DNA from 3 places in the Actinoplanes sp. NPDC051494 genome. Region 3 is predicted to be linked to each of the others. Evidence: predicted binding sites of a transcription regulator. Region 3 holds the regulator's gene; each other region holds the start of a gene.

Region 1 (6,549 bases), on a different contig from region 3:
ATCAGTACGACGCCGAGCCCGTTGTCGGCGAGCCGCCGGACGAGTTCGAGCACCTGGGCCGTCTGGGCGACGCCGAGCGCGGCGGTCGGCTCGTCGAGGATGACGACGCGGCTGTTCCACAGGACGGCCTTGGCGATCGCCACGGTCTGCCGCTGTCCGCCGGAGAGACTCGCGACCGACTGCCGCAGTGACGTCACCGTGCGTACCGAAAGGCTGGCCAGGGTTTCGGCGGCCATCTGTTCCATCGTGGGTTCGTCCAGGACGAAGCTGGTGAGTTTCTCGCGGCCGAGGAACATGTTCTGGACGATGTCCAGGTTGTCACACAGCGCGAGATCCTGATAGACGATCTCGATGCCGAGGTCGGCGGCTTCCCGGGGGCTGCCGACGCTCACCGGTTCGCCGTCGAACAGCATGGTGCCGGCATCGACGGGGTAGATGCCGCTGATGCACTTGACCAGGGTGGACTTGCCGGCGCCGTTGTCGCCGACGAGCGCGGTGACCTCGCCGGGATACACGCTGAGTCCGACGTCGTGCAGCACCTGGACGGGACCGAAGCTCTTGTCGATCCCACGTAGCTCCAGCAACGGTGTCGCGGCCAAAGGTGGCTCTCCTTGTCGATGATCAGCTGACGCCGTGATCGGTGCAGAGCCTGGCGAATTCGCCGGTGCAGAGCTGCTCCTTGGTGACGAAGCCGTCCTTGACCACGTCGTTGACGTTGTCCTGGTAGATGGCCTGCGGGGTGAGCAGGACGGTCGGGGTGGCCGGCTCGCGGTCGCCGCGGGCCAGCGCGACGGCCAGGCCGGCGGCGACCTCGGCCTCGTCCTCGATCGCCTTGTACACGGTCATGCACTGGTCGCCGGCGAGGATGTTCCGCAGTCCCTGCACGGTGGCGTCCTGGCCGGTGACCGGGATCCGGCCGTTCAGGCCCTGCTTCCTGAGCACCGAGATCACCGCGTTGCTGAGGCCGTCGTTGGCGGCCAGCACGCCCCGGATCTGCCGGTGCTCGGTGAGCATCTGCTCGAAGATCGTCGCGGCCTGGGCGTTGTCCCAGGCCGGTACCGACTCGTCCGGGCCCTTGACGAACGTGCCGTCGGCGTACCGGGGATCGAGGACCGCGTTGTAACCCTCGGCGAACAGGGTGGCGTTGTTGTCGGTGGGGGAGCCGTTGAGCGCGGCCACCATCGGCCGGTCGGCCTTCGCGCCGGCCAGGCACTTGATGAGGCCCTCACCCTGCAGCCGGCCGACCGCGACGTTGTCGAAACTGACGTGGTAGTCGGCGCCGCCGTCCGGGGTGAGGCGGTCGTAGTCGATCGTGTGGACGCCGGCCGCCCGGGCCCGGCCGAGCACCGCCCGGCCGGTGCCGGCGTCCAGGTTGACGATCATCAGGACCGTGACGCCGTCCGCGATCATGCCGTCGGCCAGTGTCAGGAACTGGTTCTTGTCGCCCTGGGCGTTCTGGATGTCGGCCGTGACACCCGCGCGGTCGAACGCGGCCCGCAGATACTTCTTGTCGTAGGAGTCCCAGCGCTGGGAGGTCGCCGTGTCCGGCAGGATCACCCCGACCTTGCCGGGCAAGCCGTCGGACCCGGTGCCGCAAGCGGTCACCCCGCCGGCGAGCAGACCCGCCGCGGCCAGGAGCGCGATTCGCTTACGCATGACGTGGTGTCCTCTCCCGGGCCGCGCGTGGCAACGTATGCCGGGCACCCGCCGCAGCACAACCGGCGATCCGGGTTATGTCCTGATCCGGGCCACCGAGGCACCGGTCAGCCGGATCAGGTCGGCCGGCGGCAGGGAGACCTGCAGACCCCGGCGGCCGGCCGAGACGTAGATCAACTCCAGCCCCGGCGCCGAGTCGTCGATCACGGTCGGCAGCCGTTTGCGCTGGCCCAGCGGGCTGATGCCGCCGCGGACGTAACCGCTGCTGCGTTCGGCCGCCGCGCGGTCGGCGAGGGCCGCCTTCTTGCCGCCGGACGCGGCCGCCAGCGCTTTGAGATCGAGTTCACCGGTGACCGGGACGACCGCGACGGTCAGCGCGCCGTCCACCTCGGCGATCAAGGTCTTGAACAACGACCCGGGGGGTACGCCCAGAGCGGCCGCGACGAGAGCGCCGTAATGGGGGGAATCGGGCGAGACTTCGTACGGGTGCAACTCGTGCGCGACCTTCGCCGAGGAGAGCAGAACCGTCGCCGGGGTGCCGGACGCCTTCTTAGCCACGATCGTCGAGGTTATCGGCAGAGCAGGACCGTCGGCGCACCCGCCACCCGGGTGAGCACCAGCGACGCCCCCGCTCTGCCGCTCAGGCGTAAATCACGCCGTAATTGCTCCGGTTCCAGTGCTGACCCGCGCTTGCGGATCTCGAGCCGGCCCACGCCCCGCTCGCGCAGCAGGGTGCGCAGCCGTTTCAGCGAGAAGGGCAGCACGTCGGTGATCTCCAGCCGCCGGGCGAACCCGGTCTCCACCGGCTCGTCGGTGTACACGTAGGCGATCTCCGGGTCCGCGAGCCGGCCCCCGACCGTGGCGGCGAACTCGGCCACCAGGTGCGAGCGGACCACCGCGGGATCCGGGTCGTACAGATAGCGGCCCACCGTGCCGACCGGTGCCGCCTCGACGCCCGACCCGTGCAGCTCGAGCCCCTCCGGCAGTAAGCTCGCCCGTCGAGCGAATTCCGCGAGCGGGCCGCACCAGAACGCCGCCTCCACCAGGTCGCCGCCGACGCTGACCCACTCGCCCTCGGCGCCGGGCGGCAGCAGCGCGTGGTCGATGCCCGGTGCCAGCTTGAGCACCGTGCGGGGGACCCGGTCGGGCAGCGCGCCGATGAAATCCCAGGACGGCGACCACGACCGGGGGTCCATCACCCGGCCGCGGCCGGCCCGGCGCCGGGCCGGGTCGGCGAAGACCGCGTCGAACTTCTCCACCTCGACCGTGGTGGCGTCCGCGCACGCCACGGTCACCAGCGCGGTCAGGCCGGCCGCCTCGACGTTCGCGGCGGCCACCGCTGCGGTCAGCGGGTCGGCGTCGACGGCGTGCACCCGGATCCCCTGCCGGGCCGCCGCCAGCGCGTCGGAGCCCATGCCGCACCCCAGGTCGGCCAGGCTGGTGACCCCGGCGGCGCGCAACCGGGCGGCCCGCCGGTCGGAGACGACCGCGCGGGTCGCCTGCTCGAAACCCGGCCGGGTGAAGAACATTGTCGCGGCGGCTTCGCCGAGTTTGCCCGCGGCGCGTCCGCGCAGCTCAGACTGGGTGAGTGCGGCAGCGGCCAGCGGTGCGGGGAAACCCCGCGCACGCATGGCCGAGGCAGCGGCGAGCGGATCGCCGCCCGACACCTCGGCGGCGGCCTTCAGGGCGTCCGAGCCCTCGGGGGTACGCAGGGCGGCGAGCAGTTCGAGGTCCACGCGGAGTCATTCTGCCGTGTTGGCACTCTCCTTGACGGAGTGCTAGTTCCGGCATAATCTCCGATTAGCACTCTCAACCTGAGGGTGCCAGCTGTGCGCCCTTGCCGGCCGTGCCCTCGCGGCTCGTCCGGACCGGGGCCGCACGCTTGCGCCAGGCGGACCGGCACCCGCGACGACGGACCCGCCCGGTGGCATGAGGCATGAGCCCGGCCAATGCTGGCCGGCAAACCTGTACCCAGGAGGGTATGCCCGTGACTACCGCGACCAAGGTAGCGATCAAGCCGCTCGAGGACCGCATCGTCGTCCAGGCGAACGAGGCGGAGACCACCACCGCCTCGGGCCTTGTGATCCCCGACACCGCCAAGGAGAAGCCGCAGGAGGGCACCGTCCTCGCGGTCGGCCCCGGCCGCATCGACGACAAGGGCAACCGCGTCCCGATCGACGTCCAGGTCGGCGAGACGGTTCTCTATTCGAAGTACGGCGGCACCGAGGTCAAGTACGCCGGCGAGGAGTACCTGGTGCTCTCCGCCCGCGACGTCCTCGCGGTCATCGAGAAGTAAGACCTAACTGATTGCGCTTGCGCCCTGTTCCGGCATGTCGGGGCAGGGCGCCGGTGCGTGAAGGGACCATAGATGGCGAAGATTCTCAGCTTCTCAGACGACGCCCGGCACCTGCTCGAGCACGGCGTCAACACGCTCGCCGACACGGTCAAGGTCACCCTCGGACCGCGCGGACGCAACGTCGTTCTCGACAAGAAGTTCGGCGCGCCCACGATCACCAACGACGGTGTCACCATCGCCAAGGAGATCGAGCTCTCCGACCCGTACCAGAACCTCGGTGCGCAGCTGGTCAAGGAGGTGGCGACCAAGACCAACGACGTCGCCGGCGACGGGACCACCACCGCGACCGTGCTCGCCCAGGCGCTCGTGCGCGAGGGCCTGCGCAACGTGACCGCGGGTGCCAGCCCGATCGCCCTCAAGCGCGGCATGGACCTCGCCGCCGAGGCGATCTCCAAGGCGCTGCTGGCCAAGGCCGTCGAGGTTGCCGACCACAAGGCGATCGCGAACGTCGCGACCATCTCCGCGCAGGACGCCACCATCGGTGAGCTGATCGCCGAGGCGATGGACAAGGTCGGCCGTGACGGTGTCATCACCGTCGAGGAAGGCTCCGCGCTCAGCACCGAGCTCGTCGTCACCGAGGGCCTGCAGTTCGACAAGGGCTTCATCTCGCCGAACTTCGTGACCGACGCCGAGTCGCAGGAAGCCGTCCTCGAGGACACCTACCTGCTCATCACCACGCAGAAGATCTCCAGCGTCGAGGAGATCCTCCCGCTGCTGGAGAAGGTGCTGCAGGGCGGCAAGCCGCTGCTCATCGTGGCCGAGGACGTCGAGGGCCAGGCGCTGTCCACCCTCGTGGTCAACGCGCTGCGCAAGACCTTCAAGGTCGTCGCGGTCAAGGCCCCGGGCTTCGGTGACCGCCGCAAGGCGCTCCTGCAGGACCTGGCCATCGCGACCGGTGGCGAGCTGATCGCCCCCGAGCTCGGCTACAAGCTCGACCAGGTCACCATCGACATGCTGGGCACCGCCCGGCGCGTCGTGGTCGACAAGGAGAACACGACCATCGTCGACGGTGGCGGCAAGAAGGCCGACATCGACGACCGGGTCGCGCAGATCCGCAAGGAGATCGAGGCCTCGGACTCCGACTGGGACCGCGAGAAGCTCTCGGAGCGGCTGGCCAAGCTCTCCGGTGGCATCGCCGTCATCCAGGCCGGTGCCGCGACCGAGGTCGAGATGAAGGAGCGCAAGCACCGCATCGAGGACGCCATCGCGGCGACCAAGGCGGCCGTCGAGGAAGGCACCGTCCCCGGTGGCGGCGCGGCCCTCGCGCAGATCGTCTCCGAGCTCGACGGCAACCTCGGCCTCACCGGCGAGGAAGCGATCGGCGTGCAGATCGTCCGCAAGGCGCTCGTCGAGCCGCTGCGCTGGATCGCTCAGAACGCCGGCCACGACGGCTACGTCGTCGTGGGCAAGGTCTCGGAGCTGGGCTGGGGCCACGGCCTCAACGCGGCCACCGACGAGTACGTCGACCTCGCCGCCGCCGGCATCATCGACCCGGTCAAGGTGACCCGCAACGCGGTCTCCAACGCCGTGTCGATCGCCGCGCTGCTGCTCACCACGGAAAGCCTCGTGGTCGAGAAGCCGGCCGAGGCCGAGCCGGCCGCCGCCGCCGGTGGCCACAGCCACGGTGGCCACGGTCACCAGCACGGCCCGGGCTTCTGATCCGGTTCCACGCAAAGGGCGCGTCGCTTCCGCGGCGCGCCCTTTCTCGTGTGTGATGCAGGATTCGGGGAAAGGTGCGCGGATGATCGTCGTTGTGGAGGGACCCACCGCGGCCGGGAAGACCTCGTGGTGCCGGCGGTACGTCGGCCGGTTCGTCGCCGAGGCGCGGGGCTCCGGCCCGGTGCCGGACGACGAGGCAACGCTGGCCCGGCACTGGGTGCGGACGGGGATGCGGCGCTGGACGTCGGCGCTCGAACTGGAACGGGAGGACGGCGTCGCGTTCTGCGACACCGATCCGGTCAAACTGCACTACTCGTGGGGCATGGCCGCGCTCGGACTGGCACCGAGGGCCCGGTTCGACCGGGAACTCGTGGTCACCCGGGAAGCGTTCCGCACCGGCCGGCTCGGCTTCGCGGACGCCGTACTCGTGGGGATGCCGGAAACCGACACGTTGCAGCGCCGCAGGGACGGTGACGACACCCGGCGCCGGCGGAACTTCGCCGCCCACGTGCAGCTCCGCGAGCCGTTGCAGCAGTGGTACTCGGCCCTGGAGAGTCTGTCGCCGGGGCGGGTGCTGTGGGAGCTTCCGGTCGAGGGGGTCCCGAAGCTGCCGGAGCCGAGGCCCGACCGGTGCGCGGCCGAGCTGCTGGACCGCCTCGTCGACACCCTGCCGAGACTGGGGGGAAGCCGTAATGGCCTCGTAAGACCGTCCCGAGGCACGATAGGCGGGTGAAACTTTCCGTTCGGGCGGGCCTGGCCGGGGTCGCGGCCGCCGCCGTGGCGCTCGGTCTCGCCGAGATCGTCGCCGTGTTCACCGGGCCGCTGTCGTCACCGCTGTTCGCCGTCGGGGGCGTGGTCGTCGACAATGTCCCCGGCCC
Region 2 (6,549 bases), on a different contig from region 3:
GCTCAGACGGTGACCACCACGCCGGACTTGGGCTGAATGCTCCACCCACCGGGCTTATCGGGTGACCACCACGCCGGGCTTGGGCGGGACGCTCCACCCGCCAGGCTCAAAGGGTGACCACCAACCGCTGAGCCTGGGCGGAACGCTCCACCCCGCCGGGTTCAAAGGGTGACCACCACCGCTGAGCCTGGGCGGGACGCTCCACCCCGCCGGGATTGGGCGAGAGGGCCGTCGGTGGGCACGGAAAAGCGGGCCATCCCGGAGGACGGCCCGCTTTCTCAGATGGTGCCTGGTGGGGCTGGACTCAGAAGTCCATGTCCCCGCCGCCGGGGGCGGCCGGGGCCGGGTTCTTCTCCGGCTTGTCGGCCACGACGGCCTCGGTGGTGAGGAACAGCGCGGCGATCGACGCGGCGTTCTGCAGCGCCGAGCGGGTGACCTTGGCCGGGTCGATGATGCCCGCGGCCAGGAGGTCGACGTACTCGCCGGTCGCGGCGTTCAGGCCGAAACCGAGCTCGAGGTTGCGCACCTTCTCGGAGACGACGCCACCCTCGAGGCCGGCGTTGACGGCGATCTGACGCAGCGGGGCGTCGAGCGCGACGCGCACGATGTTCGCGCCGGTGGCCTCGTCGCCGACCAGGTCGAGCTTGTCGAACGCGGTCTTGCCGGCCTGGACCAGCGCCACGCCACCGCCGGGGACGATGCCCTCCTCGACGGCCGCCTTCGCGTTGCGAACGGCGTCCTCGATGCGGTGCTTGCGCTCCTTGAGCTCGACCTCGGTGGCCGCGCCGACCTTGATGACCGCAACGCCGCCAGCCAGCTTGGCCAGGCGCTCCTGCAGCTTCTCGCGGTCGTAGTCGGAGTCCGACTTCTCGATCTCGGCGCGGATCTGGTTGACCCGGCCCTGGATCTGCTCGGCGTTGCCGGCACCGTCGACGATGGTCGTCTCGTCCTTGGTGATGACGATCTTGCGGGCCGAGCCGAGCAGGCTCAGGTCGGCGGCGTCGAGCTTGAGGCCGACCTCTTCGCTGATGACCGTGCCACCGGTGAGGATGGCGATGTCGTCCAGCATGGCCTTGCGGCGGTCACCGAAGCCCGGGGCCTTGACGGCGACGGACTTGAAGGTGCCACGGACCTTGTTGACGACCAGGGTGGCCAGGGCCTCGCCCTCGACGTCCTCGGCGATGATCACGAGGGGCTTGCCGCCCTGCATGACCTTCTCCAGGACGGGGAGCAGGTCCTTGACCGCGGAGATCTTGCTGTTCGCGATGAGGATGTACGGGTCGTCGAAGACGGCCTCCATACGCTCCGCGTCGGTCATGAAGTAGGCCGAGACGTAGCCCTTGTCGAAGCGCATGCCCTCGGTGAGCTCGAGCTCGAGACCGAAGGTGTTGCTCTCCTCGACGGTGATGACGCCTTCCTTGCCGACCTTGTCCATGGCCTCGGCGATGATCTCGCCGACCGTGGAGTCACCGGCGGAGATGGAGGCGGTGGAGGCGATCTGCTCCTTCGTCTCCACGTCCTTCGCGATCTTGCTCAGCTCGTCGGAGACAGAGGCGACAGCGGCCTCGATGCCCCGCTTGAGGGCCATCGGGTTCGCGCCGGCCGCGACGTTGCGCAGACCCTCGCGGACCAGCGCCTGGGCCAGCACGGTCGCCGTCGTCGTGCCGTCACCGGCGACGTCGTCGGTCTTCTTGGCGACCTCCTTGACCAGCTCGGCGCCGATCTTCTCGAAGGTCCCCTCGAGCTCGATCTCCTTGGCGATCGACACACCATCGTTGGTGATGGTGGGAGCGCCCCACTTCTTTTCAAGGACGACGTTGCGGCCCTTGGGACCGAGCGTCACCTTGACGGCGTCGGCGAGCTGGTTCATACCACTCTCGAGGCCGCGACGAGCTTCCTCGTCAAATGCGATGATCTTGGCCATACGGCTGTGTCCTCCTGGACATTCGCGGTGCCGGGCCTCCTCGGCCCCGCTCTCCGCTGGTTGCGGAACGCTGCGGACGTCGCCACCTGGCGATGCGACGTCCTCAGGTCGAGCCGGCTAGCCCGCGACGACCGGTCCCGTGCCTCGGCGCCGATGGCAGCACCTCGGCCGTGACCCCACCGGGTCGACCTGTTTGGCACTCACATGTCGCGAGTGCCAATGACCTGTTTAGCACTCTGGGGGGTCGAGTGCAAGGACAACAGCCATGTCCGGAGGGGCTGCGCAACACCTTCTTGATCACGATGCGTGAACGATCCTGGGTACCGGGGTCCAACGTCGCGGACGGAGGTGACGGCGGTCACCCGTACCGGCGATGGACCGATCGACCAAAAGCCCGTATTGCCGTCTATCCATGCGCGAATAGTGTTCCCCTGTGGGCTTTTTGCCGGTTTTTACATAGACGCGTACGGGAGTCCGGCAGCAAGTCCGCAGCCTCCCCGACCCCACGCGGAGCGCCTCTCCACAGTATCGCGAAAGCGGTGCGATAGTTACTGAACGTCACCACCTCCGGGAGCCCCGTGGCCCGGGCTTGCCGCACGTCGCCGCAGGGGGTATTCAAAAAACATGACCAGCACTCTGGCCCCACCGATGACCGTGCACCGGGTCACCCCCGAGGACGCGGCCCGGATGCGTGCCCTGCGCCTCGAGATGCTGGCCGACAGCCCGCTGGCTTTCCTCGAGACGCTGGCCCAGGCGGCGGCCCGCCCACACGCCGACTACCGGCGCCGGATCGTGCAGGCCTCCAGAGGCGACCAGCTCGCCCAGTTCGTCGCGGACCCGGGCGGCCGACTGGTGGGCCACGCGGGCGGCACCGTCCTGCCCGAGTGGCCGGGCGCCACCGTGGTGTTCGCGGTCTACATCACGCCGGCCTTCCGCGGCCGGGGCGTGCTCGGCGCGCTCGTGGACGCGGTCGCGGAATGGTCGCTGGCGATCGGGCGCAGCGAACTGGTGCTCGAGGTCGTGGTCGGCAACGACCGGGCGGTCCGGGCCTACGAACGGCTCGGCTTCGAGGACACCGGCGCCCGGGTCCCCCACCCGTCGGTGCCCGGTCTCAAGGAACTCCAGATGCGCCGCCGGGCATGAACCGGCCCGCCGCCACCGGGTGGTGGGCACGGACGCGGGCGGTACTCAACGCGGTGAACGGTACGACCGGGGTGGGGCTCGCCGTGGCCGTGCTCAGCGGTGCCCGGGTGCGGCGGGGACGGGACGGCATCCTGGTGGCCGAGGGCTACCGGCGCCGGGTGCCACCGGCGCACTGTTTCACCATCGGGTCGGTGGTGATCACCCGCCGGAGCGCCGAGTGGCTGTTGCACGGGGATCGCGCCGGGCTGTTCGCGCATGAGGCCCGGCACGCGGGGCAGTATGCCGCGCTCGGGCCGGTCTTCTGGCCGGCCTACTGGGTGGCCTGCGGTTACTCGTGGGCGACGACCGGCTGTTACGGCAGTCGCAACGTGTTCGAGCGGCATGCCGGGCTGAGCGGCGGCGGCTACGTGGAATCCCCGCTGCGCCCGGCCCTGCGCCGGGTCACGCGGCAAGCCGAAAGCCCAAGGCGAGGCACGCCGACCAGCCGGTGAGGCGGCGCGCCGGCCGCGCAGGAGAGCCGCGAATCGGGCAGCGACCGGCCAGCAGCAGCGCAGCGAACACCGGCCGGCGAGGCAGCGGGGGTGGTCAGATGGTTGCCTGCCACTGGGTCCAGGTTTCGCGGCGCTGGAAGCCGAGGGAATCGTTCACTCGGAGCATCGCGGCGTTGGCGCTCGCGTTGAAGGTGTCGATCGCCTGAAGGTCGGGGCGGGCGCTGCGGGCGTACGAGAGGTTGCTGATCTTGATGGTCCGGCCCAGGCCGTGGCCGCGGTGGTCCGGGTCGACGATGGTGATCTGTTGCCAGGCCTGCCAGCGGATGTCGTTGGGGCAGGTCAGCTGGGTCCACGCGATGGCGCGGCCGGTTTCGGTGTGTATCGCCGCGACGTTGAAGGACGTGCGGTTGCGGGACACTATCGCCTGCTCGGACTGACGGAACCGGGTGGCGTCGATCTTCTCGGCCTCCACCGCCAGGTCTCCGTTGGGCGCGTCCGTCATGAGCCGGCTGTCGAGGTAGGCGAGGTCGTCGACGTGCTCGTCGGGCGCGTGGTCGGTCCAGTGGGCGAGGCGGTAGCCGTCCGCTACCGGAGCGGTGAGACCCAGGGCGTCGAAGTCGGCCACGTCGAGGCGGCTGCGGGTCTCGGCCAGACCCGCCGTGGCACCCATCGCGGTGGCGAAGGCCGGGCCGTCCGGGAGGCGGTCGACGGTCGGGGCGATCAGGTGGGACCGGCCGTGGGCGTGGGCGCGTTCGGTGGCCAGTGTGTACAGCGCGCGGCCGAGGCCCTGGCGCCTACGAGAAGGGTGCACCGCCAGCTGGACGTGGCCGAGGGTGAGGTTGTCGAGGGTCGGGAAGTTCAGTTCGAGCACGCCCGCGACATGCCCGTCGCCGGCTCGGGCGATGTAGTGCTCGCACGTGTGTCCCGGCCAGGGCTGATGGATGCGGGCGCGGAACGCCGCGTGTGACCAGTAGGGGATGTCCGGGGTGTCCGCCTCGGCGGAGGCCTGGTTGACGAGATAGGCCGCGTCTTCGTCGGTGGGGCTGAGCGGGGTGATGTCCACCCGGCGTATGGTCCCCCGGAAAGGGGGCCGGCGTAAGCGAATTTTGGTCGAGAGGGCGCGCGCACAGTGCCTCCGGCGCTGGGTCGTTGGGCCCCTAGGAGATTGTCGCCAAGCTCAAAGGTGGGGCCTCGTACGGCGTCGCGCCCTCCCGCGTAGAGCATCCTGCCGATCCCGTGGGTCCCGCGCAAGACCTCGCGGGTAGGAATTCTCGACAGTGGGCAGAGAGCTGGTTACGCAGAGTCAGCCGAGCAGGCCGGCCTCGCGGGCGCCCTTCAGGGACGGCTTGATCGTGTGGGTCGGGCCGACCAGACCGGCGACCGCGTCGATGGTCTTGAGGCCTTCGCCGGTGTTGTAGACGACGGTTTCCTTCTCGGGGTCGAGCTTGCCACTCTCGACGAGCTTCTTGAGCACCGCGACGGTGGTGCCGCCGGCGGTCTCGGCGAAGACACCGGTGGTACGCGCGAGCAGCCGGATGCCCTCGCGGATCTCGTCGTCGTCGGCGTAGTCCATCCAGCCGCCGGTGCGCTTGACCGCTTCGATGGCGTACACGCCGGCCGCCGGGTCGCCGATGTTGAGCGACTTGGCGATACCGGTGGGCTTGACCGGGGTGATCGTGTCGGTGTCCCGGTGCAGCGCGGTGGCGATCGGGTTGCAGCCGGCCGACTGGGCGCCGAAGACCGTCCAGCCACCCTCGGGCGCGTCGACCAGGCCGATCTCGACGAGTTCGCTGAACGCCTTGTCCACCTTGGTGAGCAGTTCGCCGGAGGCCATCGGGATGACGACCTGGGCCGGGATGCGCCAGCCGAGCTGTTCGGCGACCTCGTAGCCCAGCGTCTTGGAGCCCTCGGCGTAGAACGGGCGCACGTTGACGTTGACGAACGCGGTGTCCTCGAACTCGTCGGTCTCGACCAGCTCGCCGCAGAGACGGTTGACGTCGTCGTACGAGCCCTCGATGGCGACCAGCTCCCCGCCGTACACCGCGGTGGTGATGATTTTGCCGGGTTCGAGATCGCTCGGGATGAACGTGATGGAGGGGACGCCGGCCCGGGCGGCGTGTGCGGCGACCGAGTTGGCCAGGTTGCCGGTGGACGCGCAGGCGAAGCGGGCGAAGCCGAGCTCGCGGGCGGCGGTCAGGGCGACGGAGACGACCCGGTCCTTGAACGAGTGGGTCGGGTTGGCGGAGTCGTCCTTGACCCACAGCGGGGCGCGCAGGCCGATCTCGGCGGCCAGGGCCGGGGCGCTGACCAGCGGGGTCATGCCGGGGTCGAGGGTGACCCGGGTGGCCGGGTCCTGACCGGCGGGCAGCAGCGCGGCGTAGCGCCAGATGTTCTGCGGGCCGGCTTCGATCTGCTCGCGGGTCACCGCGGCGAGGGCGGCCTGGTCGTAGGCGACTTCCAGGGGGCCGAAACACTCGTAACACGCGTGCTGCGCGGCGAGCGGGAATTCCGCACCGCAACCGCGGCAGACAAGCGCGCGGGCGGGGCTGGTGGTGGTGCTGGGGGCGTCGACGGTCGACGTCATGGCGGGCTCCTTCTCATCTTCCCCGGCTCGGAACGCCGGGACGGAATTAGCACCTGCCACGAGCGTGGTGGTTGCCGGGGTTTCATCGGGCCGTGTCCCTCTACCCCTCTGGATGAGGTATTCAGTTGTGTGACGGCCAGTTTACGTGGCGGTACGGCGTAGAAGCCCACGCAATCCCGAGGTGTGAGCGAACCCTCGTTGATTAAATCGACATACATCGATGGATTCACAGCTGATTCTTAGGTTCGGATCCGCCGGGACACCCTAACCTCCATAGACAGTCATGGATTGTTAGCGCTCTGTTCACCTGGAGGTCCCGGTGCCCCGGCTCACGCTGTTTCTGATCGACCTTGTCGCCGTGAGCGTCCTGGTCTTCGGCCTCTACTTCCCCCGGCACCGGCGTCGTG
Region 3 (6,549 bases):
GCTTGCTGAGCTCCGCGATGTCCTCACCGCGGGTCTTGGCGAAGTCGCGCAGCATGCGTTCCTGGTCGGGGGTGAGCTTGGTCGGCGTCTTCACGTCGAGGTGGACGAAGAGCTCGCCCCGGCCCTGACCGCGCAGGTGGGGGACGCCCTTGCCGCGGACCCGCAGCGTGGAAGCGGGCTGGGTGCCGGCTTTGACCTCGATGTTCTCTTCCGAGTCCAGGGTCTTGATGGTCAGCCGGGTGCCGAGCGCCGCCGCCGTCATCGGGAGGGTGACCCGGCAGTGCAGGTCGTCGCCCTTGCGGGAGTAGACGTCGTGGGGGCGTTCGTGGATCTCGACGTAGAGGTCGCCCGCGGTGCCGCCGCCGGGGCCGACCTCGCCCTGCTGGGCGAGGCGGATGCGCATGCCGTCCTCGACGCCGGCCGGGATCTTGACCGTGAGGGAGCGGCGGGTGCGGATGCGGCCGTCGCCGGCGCAGGTGGGGCAGGGGTGCGGGATGACCGTGCCGTGTCCCTGGCAGGTCTGGCAGGGGCGCGACGAGACGACCTGGCCCAGGAACGTGCGCTGGACCGACTGCACCTCGCCGCGGCCGGCGCAGGTCTCGCAGGTGGCGAGGTGGGTGCCGGGTGCGGTGCCGGCTCCGGAGCACTGGGTGCACAGGACCGCGGTGTCGACCGTGATCGGGGCTTCCACACCGAACGCGGTCTCGACGAGATCGAGTTCGAGGCGCAGGATGGCGTCCGCCCCGGGGCGGGTGCGTGGGCGCGGGCCCCGGGAGCCGCCGCCGGCCGCCGTGCCGAAGAACGCGTCCATGATGTCCTGGAAGCCCACGAACGGGCCGGCACCACCGGGACCACCGGGGCCGCCACCGCCGCCACCGGGCGCGAGGGGGTCACCGCCGAGGTCGACCATCTGGCGCTTCTGGTCGTCGGAGAGGACCTCGTAGGCGGCGTTGATGTCCTTGAACTTCTCGTGCGCCTCGGGATCCGGATTGACGTCCGGGTGGTACTGACGGGCCAGCTTGCGATAGGCACGCTTGATCTCGTCGTCGGTGGCTTCACGGCTCACGCCGAGAATTCCGTAGTAGTCCTTGGCCACTGGGTTTCGAGTCCTCATGTCTGCCCCGCGCTACGCGCTGGAGAGCGTCGTCGCTTGTGCGTTAATTCTGCGCCAGCAGGTCGCCGACGTAGCGTGCCACGGCACGTACGGTGGCGATGGTGCCGGGGTAATCCATCCGGGTCGGTCCCAGCACGCCGAGGCCACCAACGATAGTGGCACCAGGTCCGTAACCCGAGCTCACGACCGAGGCCGCGCGCAAGTTGTCGATCTCGTTCTCATCGCCGATCCGGACCCGGGTGGTGCTGGGTTCGACCTCGCCGATCAGTTTGAGGAGGATGACCTCCTCTTCCAGCGCTTCGAGCACCGGTCGCAGGGAGCCCTGGAAGTCCAGGACACCACCCCGGGTCAAGTTGGCCGTCCCCGCCAGTGCGAGACGTTCGTCACTGCGCTCGACGAGCGTCTCGAGCAGCACCGACGCCAGACAGGCCATCGTATTGCGTTTCTCCGGCGCACAGTCGTCGACCAGGGATTGCACCAGCGGCGGCGTGTCGGCGAGTTTCTGACCGCTGAGCTTGGTGTTGGCCTGGCGGCGCATGTCCAGCACGTCGTCGTTGCTGGTCGGCCCGGGCAGCTCCACGAGACGCTGCTCGACCCGGCCGGTGTCGGCGATCATCACCAGCATGATCCGGGTGCTGGAGATCGGCACCAGCTCCAGGTGCCGCACCGAGGAGCGGGACAGGCTGGGGTATTGCACGACCGCGACCTGCCGGGTCAGCTGGGCGAGCAGGCGCACTGTGCGGTGCACCACGTCGTCGAGGTCGACCGCCCCGGCCAGGAAGCGCTCGATCGCCCGCCGCTCGGCCGGGCTGAGCGCCTTGACCCGGGAGAGCCGGTCGACGAAGAGCCGGTAACCGGCGTCGGTGGGCACCCGGCCGGCACTGGTGTGCGGCTGCCGGATGTAGCCCTCCTCCTCCAGGACGGCCATGTCGTTGCGCACCGTGGCCGGGGAAACCCCCAGCTGGTGACGCTCGACGAGGGCCTTGCTGCCGACCGGCTCCTGGGTCGCGACGTAGTCCTCGACGATGGCACGGAGCACCTCGAGCTTGCGGTCATCAAGGCTCATGACCCCCTCCCTCTGTCTTTGGCACTCCCCGAAGTCGAGTGCCAGTCTACGTCGCCGCGGCCCCGGGCGCGATGATCGGCCGTCTGTCTCATCTCCGACGTCACCTGGGTGTTGCTCTCGCCAGGCTCGACCTGCGGTCCTACCGTGTTGGCCATGACAGAACCGCCGCGTCCGCCCGGTGAGGGAAACCCCGCCGACCCCACCCAGCCGTTCAACCCGAATCCGTACGGACAGCAGCCCCCGCCGCCGCCCGGTCCCCCGACGTCCGGCGCCGGTGGTTACGCCCCGCCGCCCAGCTACAACCCGCCGCCGACCTCCGGCGCGGGCGGCTACGGCCCGCCGCCCGGCTACGGTGAGCAGCCCGGTTACGGGCAGCAGCCCCCGCCCGGATACGGACAGCCTTACGGTCAGCCCGGATTCCCCCAGGGTGGCAGCAGCGAGGATCGCACCTGGCTCCTCGTGGCCCACTTCGGCGGCGCGGCGGCCGCGTTCATCAGCGGCGGCGTCGCGGGCTGGATCCCCCCGCTGGTCGCCATGCTCGCCCGCGGCCCCCAGTCCCCGCTGGTGCGGGCCGAGTCGGTCAAAGCGCTGAACTTCCAGCTGCTCTGGACGATCATCGCCGTCGTCGGCTACATCCTGACCTGCATCGTCGTCGGCATCGTGATCGCCGCCGGCGCCTGGCTGGTCGCCACGATCATCGGCATCATCGCCGGGGTCAAGGCCGCCAACGGTGAGCAGTACAACTACCCGATGACGGTTTCCATCATCAAGTGAACGAACGGGATCTGCTGCCGTTCAGGGCAGCAGATCCCGTACCACGGCGTCGGCGAGCAACCGTCCCTGCAGCGTCAGCACGGCCCGCCCGCGTTCGAACTCCGCCGCCTCCAGCAGGCCGTTGGCCAGGGCCTTCTCCGCACCAAGCGGATCGGCCGCGGTCAGCGGGAGCCCCTCGCGCAACCGCAACCGCAGCATGACGTCCTCGACCCGGCGGTCCTCGTCGTTCAAGATCTCCCGTGCCAGGCCCGGCGAGACGCCTTCCGCCAGCCTTTTCGCGTACGCGGAGGGGTGCTTGACGTTCCACCACCGCACCCCGCCGACGTGACTGTGCGCCCCCGGCCCGAAGCCCCACCAGTCCCCGCCGGTCCAGTACAGCCGGTTGTGCCGGCAGCGGGCGTCCTCGGACGTGGCCCAGTTGGACACCTCGTACCACTCGAAACCGGCCGCACCGAGCGCCTGTTCGGCGGCCAGGTAGCGGTCCGCGGCCACGTCGTCGGACGGGTACGCGAGTTCACCGCGCCGCATCCTGGCCGCGATCCGGGTGCCGTCCTCGACGATCAACGAGTACGCGCTGACGTGGTCGACGCCCGCCGCGATCACGGCGTCGAGCGAGGTCGCGAAGTCCTCCGCCGTCTCCCCCGGGGTGCCGTAGATCAGGTCGAGGTTGACGTGCTCGAATCCGGCTTCGCGGGCCTCCGCGGCGGCCCGTGGCGCCCGCCCGGCGGTGTGCCCGCGTTCCAGGATCGCCAGCACCCCGGGCGACGCCGACTGCATGCCGAGCGAGATCCGGTTGAACCCCACGGCCCGCAGCTCCCGCAACGACGACGCGGTGACCGACTCGGGATTGGCCTCGGTGGTGATCTCGGCGCCGGCGGCCAGGCCCCAGGTGCGGTCGATGCCCTCGAGGATGCGGCCCAGGTCGGCCGGGCTGAGCAGGGTGGGCGTGCCACCACCGACGAACACCGTCTCGACCGGCGCGGCCATGATCCGGCCGGCGAAACGGATCTCGCTGAGCACGGTGTCCGCGTACGCGTCGCGGCTCGCCCCGCCGCCCAGCTCGGTCGCGGTGTACGTGTTGAAGTCGCAGTAACCGCAGCGGCTGGCACAGAACGGCACGTGGACGTAGACGCCCAGCGAGCTCGGCCGCGGTTCGAAGGGCAGCGAGCCGTCGCTCGGGACGGGTTCTCCGTCGGGCAGGGCTCCAGGCATCCCTCAAGTGTGCACGGCGCCGGTTAGTGTTCCGGCATGGCTCTGGTCCGTACCGTCACCGCAGCCGGGGTGACCACCCTGACGCTGGACAGCCCGGCTAACCGCAATGCTCTTTCCTCCGCCCTGATGGCCGAGTTGCTCGACGGGCTCGGCGCCGCCCTGACCGATCCGGCCGTCCGGGTCGTGGTCCTGTCGCACACCGGCCCGGTGTTCTGCTCCGGCGCCGATCTGAAGGAGACCGCCGAGACCCGCGACGACGGCCGGGTACCGGCCGAGATGATGGCCGACGTCCTGGCCGCGATCTGGGAATTCCCCAAACCGGTCGTGGCCCGGGTCGGCGGGCCGGCCCGGGCCGGTGGCCTCGGCCTGATCGCCGCCGCCGACCTGGCGGTGTGCACCCGGGAGGCGACGTTCGCGTTCTCCGAGGTGCGGCTCGGGGTGATCCCGGCGGTGATCAGCGCCACCGTGCTGCCCCGGCTCGCCGCCCGCGCCGCCGCCGAGCTCTATCTGACCGGCGACGTCTTCGACGGCACCCGGGCGGCGGAGATCGGGTTGGTGACGCGTGCCGTCCAGGAGGACGAACTGGACGAAACCGTAGGAAAGTTATGCGCCAGCCTGGTCAAGGGCGGGCCGATCGCACTGGCGGGCACGAAGCAGCTGCTGCGGCGCACCCCCGATCCGTCGATCCGGGCCGATATGGCCGAACTGTCCGCCCGGTCGTCCGGGTACTTCAAATCGCCCGAGGGCCGCGAGGGCGTGGCCGCTTTCCGCGAGAAGCGACCGGCCGGCTGGGTCCCGGCGCCATGACCGGCGGGCGCCCGTTGGCTACTCTTTGGTCGACCGGTGCAGCTCACCGGCCGTACCGGAAGGGTTGTGGGTGAAGCGGAAGCCGTTCGCGATCGTCGCGGTCCTCGTGCTCGTCGGCGCCCTGGGCTTCTTCGTGTCCCGGTCCTTCGAGGGTGGTATCAAGCTGCCGCTGATCGGCCCGGAATGCACCGTGAAGGCCGACGGCCAGGTGACGCTCGACGCCGTGCAGATGGCGAACGCGGCCACGATCACCGCGGTCGGGGTGCGGCGCAAGATGCCGGAACGCGCCGTCGTGATCGCGTTGGCGACCGCGCTGCAGGAATCCAAGCTCGAGAATCTCGACAACGGCGACCGGGACTCGGTCGGACTGTTCCAGCAGCGGCCGAGTCAGGGCTGGGGCACACCCGAGAAGATCCAGGATCCGAGGTACGCGGCCAAGAAGTTCTACGCCGCCCTCAAGAAGGTCAAGGGCTGGCAGGACATGCGGGTCACCGACGCGGCGCAGAAGGTGCAGCGGTCGGCCTACCCCAACGCGTACGAGAAATGGGCCGACGAGTCAGCGGTGCTGGCCAAGGCACTCACCGGGAAAGCCACCAGCGCGGTGGAGTGCACGGTGTCCGGGGAACCCGCGCTGCGCGGGGCGGCCGCGGCGGCCGCACTCGCCGAGGGATTCAAACTGGACTGGGGCATCGACGCCGATCTTTCGGTCAACGTCAAGAACGCGGACACCGGTTGGCGTTACGCCCATTGGCTGGTGTCGCACGCCAAGTCCACCGGTCTCGAAAAGGTGCGTTTCGCCGACCGCGAGTGGACCGCCACGGACGGGAAATGGCAGCCGGCCACCGGTGATCGCATCGTCGGAAATACCACTGTGGTGGCCGAAGTATTCCGCTGACCTACGGATATTCACGGTCATTCATAGCGCTACGTATACATCGACATGGACAGACAGCGACCGTGCTGGTACTAGTTATTCGTGCTCCACGCCTTGGAATGGATCCTCTTCGGAGCCGCGAGCGTAGGCGCCATCGTCGTCGGAGTGAGCCGGCACCGCCCGGCCCGCGTCGGTCCCTGGCTGCTGCTCGCCGCGTCGGTCAGCTGCCTCGCGATCGGTGACGTCTTCTACGCTTTCGACAAGACCGACGTCGCGGACATCTGCTACCTGACGATGTTCGTCTTCGTCGCGCTCGCCGTCATGCAGCTGACCCGGGTCGGCGCGCTGCTCATGAACCGTGCCCGCCTCATCGACGTACTGGCCTGCGCCTGTTCCAGCCTGCTGGTCGTCTGGGTCTTCGTGATCGGCGACAGCGAGCGCTTCGGCGAGATCAGCGCCACCGACGTCATCGGGGCCCTGCTGCTCATCGGCATCGCCGGCCGCCTCATCGTCGCCACCTGGTTCACCTGGTCGGCGGCCCTGCTCGGCGTCGGCGCGGTCGGCATGCTCGCCAGCGACATCGCCTACGGCCTGCACGCCAGCTGGTGGACCGAGGCCGGTTACATGGTGCTCTACGTGGCATGGGGAGCGGCCGCCCTGCACCCGTCGATGGTCCGCCTCACCATGGCGATGCCGGCCCAC

Evidence for each region. The regulator HrcA, encoded in region 3, represses chaperone genes, less so after heat shock. The targets are predictions, from matches to a motif close to GGTTNGCACNCTCNNNNNGAGNGTGCNAACC.
Region 1: a site for HrcA is predicted at 3,455-3,485, ahead of groES (co-chaperone GroES). Genes of this name have one in related genera too.
Region 2: a site for HrcA is predicted at 2,116-2,146, ahead of groL (chaperonin GroEL). Genes of this name have one in related genera too.

What each region holds. Positions count from the first base shown of each region.
Region 1 is NZ_JBITDZ010000008.1:152,692-159,240, reverse strand. Features, by position in the region: gene ACIA6A_RS26140 (ATP-binding cassette domain-containing protein) at 1-599, opposite strand, end outside; gene ACIA6A_RS26135 (sugar ABC transporter substrate-binding protein) at 622-1,656, opposite strand; gene ybaK (Cys-tRNA(Pro) deacylase) at 1,732-2,214, opposite strand; gene ACIA6A_RS26125 (methyltransferase domain-containing protein) at 2,226-3,392, opposite strand; gene groES (co-chaperone GroES) at 3,638-3,952, shown strand; gene groL (chaperonin GroEL) at 4,025-5,671, shown strand; gene ACIA6A_RS26110 (hypothetical protein) at 5,754-6,404, shown strand; gene ACIA6A_RS26105 (molybdopterin-dependent oxidoreductase) at 6,401-6,549, shown strand, end outside.
Region 2 is NZ_JBITDZ010000002.1:825,704-832,252, reverse strand. Features, by position in the region: gene groL (chaperonin GroEL) at 305-1,924, opposite strand; gene ACIA6A_RS10435 (GNAT family N-acetyltransferase) at 2,549-3,067, shown strand; gene ACIA6A_RS10430 (hypothetical protein) at 3,121-3,558, shown strand; gene ACIA6A_RS10425 (GNAT family N-acetyltransferase) at 3,653-4,621, opposite strand; gene thrC (threonine synthase) at 4,862-6,142, opposite strand; SAM riboswitch class I at 6,153-6,261, opposite strand; gene ACIA6A_RS10415 (DUF4956 domain-containing protein) at 6,501-6,549, shown strand, end outside.
Region 3 is NZ_JBITDZ010000022.1:216-6,764, forward strand. Features, by position in the region: gene dnaJ (molecular chaperone DnaJ) at 1-1,096, opposite strand, end outside; gene hrcA (heat-inducible transcriptional repressor HrcA) at 1,158-2,180, opposite strand; gene ACIA6A_RS40930 (DUF4870 domain-containing protein) at 2,334-2,954, shown strand; gene hemW (radical SAM family heme chaperone HemW) at 2,976-4,166, opposite strand; gene ACIA6A_RS40940 (enoyl-CoA hydratase-related protein) at 4,203-4,973, shown strand; gene ACIA6A_RS40945 (hypothetical protein) at 5,044-5,868, shown strand; gene ACIA6A_RS40950 (PAS domain S-box protein) at 6,013-6,549, shown strand, end outside.